Regions from separate parts of the Ideonella lacteola genome, predicted to be linked through region 2. Evidence: predicted binding sites of a transcription regulator. Region 2 holds the regulator's gene; the other holds the start of a gene.
What was found. The regulator FliA, encoded in region 2, starts transcription of late flagellar genes. The targets are predictions, from matches to a motif close to CTAAAGTTTNNNNNNNNNNNGCCGNTA.
Positions count from the first base shown of each region.

Region 1: fliS (flagellar export chaperone FliS) is a predicted target of FliA. The motif match lies at 2,056-2,082, and genes of this name have one in related genera.

Region 1 covers NZ_JBBUTG010000032.1:34,592-38,799, reverse strand. Annotated here, with positions in the region: gene AACH06_RS27900 (flagellin N-terminal helical domain-containing protein) at 1-328, shown strand, start outside; gene fliD (flagellar filament capping protein FliD) at 507-1,925, shown strand; gene fliS (flagellar export chaperone FliS) at 2,119-2,550, shown strand; gene AACH06_RS27885 (flagellar protein FliT) at 2,587-2,886, shown strand; gene AACH06_RS27880 (flagellar brake protein) at 2,932-3,687, shown strand; gene fliE (flagellar hook-basal body complex protein FliE) at 3,832-4,164, opposite strand.
Region 2 covers NZ_JBBUTG010000011.1:66,545-70,752, forward strand. Annotated here, with positions in the region: gene flhF (flagellar biosynthesis GTPase FlhF) at 1-368, shown strand, start outside; gene AACH06_RS17300 (MinD/ParA family ATP-binding protein) at 383-1,189, shown strand; gene AACH06_RS17305 (RNA polymerase sigma factor FliA) at 1,216-1,929, shown strand; partial or broken gene AACH06_RS17310 (sigma factor-like helix-turn-helix DNA-binding protein) at 3,210-3,311, shown strand; gene AACH06_RS17315 (calcium-binding protein) at 3,331-4,208, opposite strand, start outside.

The DNA.
Region 1 (4,208 bases), on a different contig from region 2:
GGTCACCTCGACGACCGCGGCGATCGACGCCGCAGCGACGATCGGCGACATTGCCACGGTGATCGACAACATCGACCTGGCGATGGACAGCGTCAACAACACGCGGGCCACCTTCGGTGCCACCCAGAGCCGGTTCGACGCCATCATCTCCAACCTGCAACAGTCGGTGGAGAACCAGGCGGCCGCCCGAAGCCGGATCATGGATGCCGATTTCGCGGCGGAAACCGCGGCCATGAGTCGAGCGCAGATCTTGCAGCAGGCCGGCACCGCGATGGTGGCCCAGGCCAACACGCTGCCGCAGCAGGTCCTGCGCCTGCTCCAGGGTTGATGAATCAGCCCGGTCGACAGCCGGCCTGAACCGTTTTTGATGCGCGCCGCCGGCGCCCGAGGGATGCACCGATAGCGCCCCGGGTTCTTGCGGCGCGTTTTCATTCCTGGCCTGGCGCAGAGCGCTCAAGTTTTCGCGCCACCCGCCGATCACCCGTTCAGAACCCCAAGGAACCACCATGCCCACCATCAGCTCACTCGGCGTCGGCAGCGGCTTGCAGTCGGAAGCCATCATCTCGGCCCTCATGGGCGCCGAGCGAAAGCCGGTGGATTTGCTGGCGGCTGAAACCACTGGCATCAAGACGCAACTGTCTTCGGTGGGCAAGCTGCAGAGCCTGGTGTCCGCCATGCGGGACAAAGCCGGCGCGATCGGCTCGTTGAGCCTGTGGGGGCAGACATCGGTCACCTCCAGCGATGGCACGATCGTCAGCGGCAGCACGACGTCGGGCGCGGCGCCGGGCCGCTACTCGGTCACTGTGTCGCAGCTGGCGTCAGCGCAGACGGTGACCACCGCCACGGCCCTGGCCAGTTCCAGCAGCGAGTTGGGCGACGGCACACTGCAGATCGAGCTGGGCACCTGGAATGGCACCACCTTCACCGGGAAGGGTTCGCCGGTGAGCATCACCATCGGCTCGGACGACACCAGCCTGGCCGACATCCGCGACAAGATCAATGATGCCGACGCGGGTGTCACCGCGACCATCGTCAATGACGCGAACGGCGCCCGCCTGTCCATCCGATCAGATGCCACTGGTGCCGAGAACGGCTTCAAGATCACCGCCACCGAGAACGTGGACGACAACGACGCCACCACCGGCCTGTCCGTGCTGGGCTACGACGCTGCGGTGGCAGACACCCCGATGGCGCTGAACCAGGCGGCCGGCAATGCGAAAGCCACGGTCAATGGCATCGCCGTGGAATCGAAGACCAACACGCTCAGCGGCGTGGCCGACAACCTGACGTTGACCTTGACGAAGACGACGGCCAGCCCGGTCGAGGTGGTGGTCGCCAACGACAACGAGGCCGTCAAGTCGGCGATCAACGAATTCGTCACCGCCTTCAATGAACTGGCCACCTACATCAAGGACCAGACCAAGTACAACGCGTCCACCAAGACCGGTGGGCCGTTGCAGGGGGATCGCACCACGATCGGCTTGCAATGGCAACTGCGCGGTGTCATCAACCAGGGCACCACCGCGTCCAGCACCTGGAGCCGACTGTCGGAGATCGGCATCTCGATGAAAGAAGACGGGACGCTGACCACCTCGACATCGAAGCTGGAAGACGCGCTCGCCAACCCCGATGAGCTGCGCAAGCTGCTGGCCACAGACGGCACCACCACCGGGGCCTCGGGCTTCATGGACCGCTTCAAAGACCTGGGTAACGCGGTGCTCGGCGAAGACGGCAGCCTGGAAACCCTGCAGACCAGCCTAGAAGACCACATCAAGCGCAATGACGACCGGCAGGCCCAGATGGAAGACCGGTTGACGCGCACCGAGGCACGCATCCGAGCCCAGTACGAGGCGCTGGACACGTCCATGGCCAAGCTCAACGCTCTGTCGTCTTACGTGTCGCAGCAGTTGGCCGCGCTCGGCTGACATTCGGCGACCCCACTGCTCAGGCGCCCCACGGGGCGCCTTTTTCTTGGCCGTGTCAAGGGCAGATGGGCGGAAATCTTGAGGCACTCACTGGTTGAAAACCCCAGCCAGTTCCCAGGCTGCCGCGACCTCAAGGTCAGGGCCGGGCGGACCGATAACTGTGGGGACGGTCACTGATTTACCCACCGACACCATGTACAGCCCGCAATTCGCTTCGCCCTTCGCCCGCGGTGGCGCCATGAGCAACGCCTATCGACAGGTCGGCGTCGAGACCAGCGTCGAAGACGCGTCGCCCCACAAACTCATCAGCTTGCTGTTCGATGGCTACATGGAATCGATCAGCCAGGCGCGCGGCGCGATGCGTGCCGGCCAGATCGAGCAGAAGGGCAAGGCGATCAGCCGGGCGGCCCGCATCGTCGAAGAGGGGCTCAAGGCCAGCCTGAACGTGGCGGAAGGTGGCGCACTGGCGCGTGACCTGCACGCCTTGTACGACTACCTGGCCCGCCGCCTGACGCTGGCCAACATTCGCAATGACGAGGCGATGCTCGACGAGTGCGCTTCGCTGGTCGAGCCTCTGCGCCAAGCCTGGCGCGAGATCGGCGGCCAGGTCGCCAAGGCGAATTGATCCGTTTCATTGCTGTCATCGCCGAGAGTTGCGACCATGAGCCACACCCTTCTGAACTATTACGAAGCCATCGAGCGGGCCAGTGCCGACATGCTCGAAGCCGCCCGAAACGGCAATTGGGATGAAGTCGTCAAGCTGGAAGGCGCTTGCGCCGTGCTGATTTCACAGTTGAAGCATGCGGCGAAAGAAAAGTCGCTGCAAGCCGAGGAGGCGAAGTTGAAGTCGCGCATCATGCAGCGCATCCTCTTGAACGACGCAGAGATCCGTCATCTGGCCGAGCCCTGGCTGGAAGACCTGGACAAGATGATGCACGGCAAGACCAAGACGCTTCATTGAGCCCGGGTCGGACAAGTTTCCTGCGAAGCCAAGCGAGTAACCGACATGACTACCGACACGGCATCAGCGGCGCTGGACGTTCCGGCGGGCGTCCACGAATCGTTTCGCGTGAGCGATCCGGTCGAGGTGCGCTCGCTGCTGAAGTCGTTGATGGACCGCAGCGTCACCGTCAACCTGAACGGGTCTGACGGCGCGGCATACTCAACCACCCTGTGGGCCCTCGACGCGGCCCAGGGCAAGATCGCCTTCGCCGCCGACATGATGGCGCCCGCCGTGCACCGTCTGGTGGAGGCCGAAGAAGCGATGGCCGTGGGGTACCTGGACCAGATCAAGGTTCAGTTCGACGTGGCCGATCGGATGCTGGTGCATGGTCGCCAGCATTGCGTGTTGCAGGCTGCGATGCCGCGTGAACTGTTCCGCTTCCAGCGGCGCAATGCTTTCCGGGTGCGAACGCTCGAGCGCAGTGCGCCCACCGCCCGCTTTCGCCATCCATCGATCCCGGACATGGCGCTGGAGCTGCGGGTGCTGGACGTCAGCGTGGGCGGCTGCGCCTTGCTGATGCCTTCGGACATGCCGATGTTCGAGCCCGGTGTGCAGATCAACGACTGCGTGATCGAGCTGGATTCCGGCACCCTGCTGCGCGGCAGCCTGATCGTTCACCACGTCACATCCATCCAGCCGCACGCCCGCGGCGTGCGGCTGGGCTGCGAGCTGCGCCACCTCGAACCCGAAGCCACCCGCGCCCTGCAGCGCTACATCGACCAAACCCAGAAGCGCCGACGAATGCTGTCGTTGGACTGAACCGCGCACCATGCAACAGGCCACCCTCGCGGTGGCCTTTTGCATGGGTGCGCCCTCCAGGGCGTGCGCGGATTCGGCTTCGCCGGTCGGCCGCGCGAGCCCCCTCGGGGGGCAGCCCGCGGCAGCGGGCGTGGGGGCTCCATCTCACACCTGCATGTTCATCACATCCGTGTAGGCCTGCACAAAGCGGTTGCGGATGGTGAGCGCGGCTTGGAAGCCGAGTTGTGACTTCTGCATCGCGACCATCGTGTCTTCGAGGCTGACGGAAGGGTTGCCGAGCTGAAACTCCTGCTGCAGTCGCTCGGTCTTCAGCTGCTGCGCACTCACCGACTTGATCGCGTCGCTCATCGCGGTCGTGAAGCTGGGCTGCGCCACGCCTTCGCTGCCGCGCGCCTTGGACAGCGGCGTGCCGTCGCGCGCCAGGCCGGCACGGGCGACCGCCTGCGAGAAGTCGAACGGTTTGAGCTTCAAGTCCATGGTGGGGCCTCCGATGCGGCCAGGTTGGAGCGCCATGAGGCGCA
Region 2 (4,208 bases):
TGAGCCACCGCTCGATCCAGCGTCTGCTGGTGGTCGACGCCTCGGCCCAGGGCGAGACGATCGACGAAGTCATCACCAACTGGCGCGCCGCCCAATGCAAGGGTGTGGTGCTGTCGAAGATCGACGAGGCGGTGAAGCTCGCCCCGGCGCTGGACGCGCTGATCCGCCACAAGCTGAAGGTGCTGGGCGTGGCCAACGGCCAGCGCGTGCCCGAAGACTGGCATCGCCTGTCGGCCAATGCACTGGTGCAGCGTGCAATGCGCGCGCCCACGCACTCGGCCTGGAAGCTCGAGGCCGAAGACGTGCAGCTGGTGTTCTCGTCATCGCAGCGCGGCGGCGGTCGCTCGGGCGCCTCGCTTCGGATCTGAGCCGGAAGACCTCGATGCGTTCGACCTACCCCACCTACGAAGACGCCTCCACGCCGGCCGACCAGGCCGACGGCCTGCGCCGGCTGTTCGCATCGGGCCGTCGCCAGCGCCTGGTGCCGGTCGCGTTCAACGCCCATGTCGATTGCACGCCGATCCTGCTGGAGCGGCTGGCCGGCGCGTTCACCGAGCTCGGAGCGCACACGCTGGTCGTCGATGCGGCGGACAGTGCACCGCGCGCCAATGCGATGGCCGAGGTGGATCTCGCAGCCGCCATCGAAACACTCGGCCCCAACATGAGCTACCTCGCCGCGCGCGGCCTGCCGCTGCGGCACGTGAACAGCCGGGGCTCTTGTGAAGCCTGGCTGAACGCGGTCGAACAGGCCGCCCCGCAAGCCGATGTGGTGCTGCTGCATGCCAACGCCAGAGACCTGGTTCGGCTGCTGGGCCGGCGCGAGGTGCGCACCGTGCTCACCACCACGCTCGACCCGGCCAGCCTCACCGACGCCTACACCTCGATGAAGCTGCTGGCGCAGCGCTCGGGGCTGATGACCTTCGATCTGCTCACCGGCATGGCCGGGGCGCCGCGCGCCGCCCAACGCATCGCCGAGCGCCTGGCGGACACGGCCGACAGCTTCCTCGGCACGGTCGTGCGCGAGGCCGTCTGGCTCGACAAGCGCGAGCCCGCCACCTCACCCGCCACGCCGGCCCTCGCCCGCCTGGCAGCCAACCAGTTGCTCGATCCCGAAGCGCCGGACACCGGCTTCGGCCTCGCCCCGCTGACCCTCGGATCGGCGGGTGCGCACGATCCGCAAGCCTTCTGATTGACACGTTCCCTCGGAGACCGCCCATGTACACCGCCAACGGCCGCCCAGACGCCAACGCGATGCTCAAGCAGTACAGCCCGCTGGTGCGGCGACTTGCGCACCAGATGATCGCCAAGCTCCCCGCGAACGTCGAGATCGACGACCTGATCCAGGTCGGGATGATCGGCCTGCACGACGCGCTCGGCCGCTTCGACACCGAGCAGGGCGTGCAGTTCGAGACCTTCGCCACCCAACGCATCCGAGGTGCCATGCTCGACGAGCTGCGCGGCAGCGACTGGATGAGCCGCGGCAACCGGCGCCAGCAGCGCGAGATCGAAGCGGCCGTGCACAAGCTCGAACAGATCTACGGCCGCGCGCCGCAGGAAAGCGAGATCGCCAAGGAAATGGGCGTCTCGCTCACCGAATACCAGGACACGCTGACCAAGGTGCGCGGCACGCAGCTGGTGTACCTGGAAGACATGGTGGGCGACGAAGGGGGCGACGAGTTCCTGGACCGCCACGTGGCCAACGAAGAGGCCAATCCGCTGGCCCAGCTGCAAGACCACCGGATGCGCGAGGCGCTGGTCGATGCCATCAAGAAACTGCCTGAACGCGAGCAGTACGTGATGAGCATGTACTACGAGCACGACATGAACCTCAAGGAGATCGCCGCCGTGCTGGGCGTGACCGAGTCTCGGGTGTGCCAGCTGCACAGCCAGTCGATCGCACGGCTGCGGGTGAAGTTGCGGGAGTGGTGATGATTGGCGCCAAGAGCCGCTGTCCGTCATCGGCACTTCGCCTGAAATGAAAGACGCCTCCCGAGGGAGGCGTTTTCGTTGGCGCGTGGATGAACCCTAGCGCGGCGTCAGCACAAAGGCTGTCCGCAGGAAGGGTTCCCGGTAGCCTGTGACCAGGATCTGCCCGTTGTCTAGGATGTCGTTGGCGGACTCGAATTCGAACGAGCCGGCAAGCCCGCATGCATTGCCAACCAGGCCGGTCAGCTTCAGCGGCTGTTGGTGCAAGCCCGTCCAGAGCACCGCCGCGGTCCCCGCACTCGTTGACATGCTGCCGACAATCGATCCGCTTTCGTTGATGTGCAAGGCGACGCTCTCGCCAGCATCGGCATCCACGCTCAGCATGACAGGTTTGTCGTTCAGCCAGGCCACGGCCTGCCCATTGCGCTGTCCGACGACCGTGCCGGCGCGATTGACGCCCCTGGCCACCGACCCGTCGAGCTCGGTGATGCGTCCCTTGGCGTCCCAGCGAACGGCGACATCAGAGCCTTCACCCAGCACCCGGATGCTGCTGCCGACGACGACGTTGTCGTCGTTGATGAACAGAGCGGTGGACGGTGTCTGGCCCTGCCCCGTCAGGGAGCCCAGCGAAGGCAGGTTGACGGCCTTTCCATCGCGCCAAAGGACGGCGTAGGTCATGCCATCAATGAAGTTCCAGCCGACGATGCGACCCTTGTTGTTGATCGACATAGCCTCGCCAGTCCGCCAGTCACCGCTGGTCAGCATGGGCAGCTGCGTCGAGGACCCGGCCTGCCACAGGTAAGGCTTGCGTTCACCGTCACATTGATCGCATTGGGGGCTGGCGGCACCAACGACCTGGCCGCGGTCATTCAGGTCCCAGGCCTGCGAGCTGGCCATGCCTTCGATATCGGCGGCCAGGTTCTTCGGCGCCCGGTCATGCTGCTTCCACAGTGCCGCAGCATCGCCGGAGAAGCCCTTGATCGGGAATGTGGCCTGTCCGGCGACATGGCCCTTGTTGTTCATCGCCCAAGCGGCCGAACGCGGTTCGCTGCCCTTGGCCGGCAGCGCTTCGCAGTCGTAGACCACCGCGTGTACTGGTGCCGCGAAGATGGTCAACAAACCGACCGCCGTCCAGGCGCGTGCACTCATCAATAGGCTCAAAGTTTCTATCCCTCGATCATTTTTGTGAGCTTGAAAGTGTAGCTGCATGACCCTGACGAGAATCGCCTGCGCACCAGGCGTCGCCGAATCGCAGGTTTGACGACGACTCCTTCGCGGGCACCGTCGAGGAGATCGCCGCTGTGCTGGGCGTGAGCGAGTCTCGGGTGTGCCAGCTGCACAGCCAGTCGATCGCACGGCTGCGGGTGAAGTTGCGGGAGTGGTGAACCCCCGCATGGCCGCGCCTCAAACCATGTAGTGCCCATCCTGAGGCATCCACCATGCCTCTGGCGACCCACGGTGGCCGCCGTCCGCACCCATCCAGGCAGCCATGGCCAGATCGATGGCCTGATGGCTCGCCATGGCCGGCGCAGGCTCCCACGGCGCGAGCTGCTCCGCCGTCGACGTGCCGCTGGTTTGGAGTTGATCGGCCGTCCACTGCGAGAACACCGAATCTGAAATGACGGCAACCAAGCGAAGCTCGCCGGCATCGAGCGCCTCGTTGCCGTCGTCGACGGCGTCGCTGCCCACGTAAAGGTAGACCTCGCCCGACGAACCGCTGGCGCCGTTGTGCACCAGCACGGCTTGCCCCTTTTGCGCCTCGAACCGGCTGCCGGCCAGCAAGGCTGCCACATCGTCGGTGCTCGGCGGGTGGTCGAAGATGGCCTCGAAACTCAGCACGTTCTGGCCGCTGGTCTGCACCGGGCCCGTCAGCGGATCGAAGTCGTCGCCCGCGTTGGGCTGGCCGTCGATCACGGTCGCGCCTTCGGCCCCGAAGAACAGGCTCAGGTCGATCACGTCATGGTTGTTCGCCGCCCGGGTGCTGAAGTCGTGGACGTGGTCCACGCCGTCGATGGCGGCGCCACTGAAGACGAACACGTCGTTGTCAGGCTCGTGGCCGACCCACACGCCATTGAATCCATCGCCGTACAGATCGTCGTCGCCCGCGCCACCCGCCAAGGTGTCGTTGCCACGGTGGCCCATCAGGTGGTCGCGTCCCGCGCCACCCAGGATCAGGTCTCGGCCATCGCCACCCACGAGCCCGGCGCCATACACGCGAACCCCATGGACCACCGCCGACACGCCAATGTCATCGTCGCCCTCGCCACCCACCAAGGTGTCGC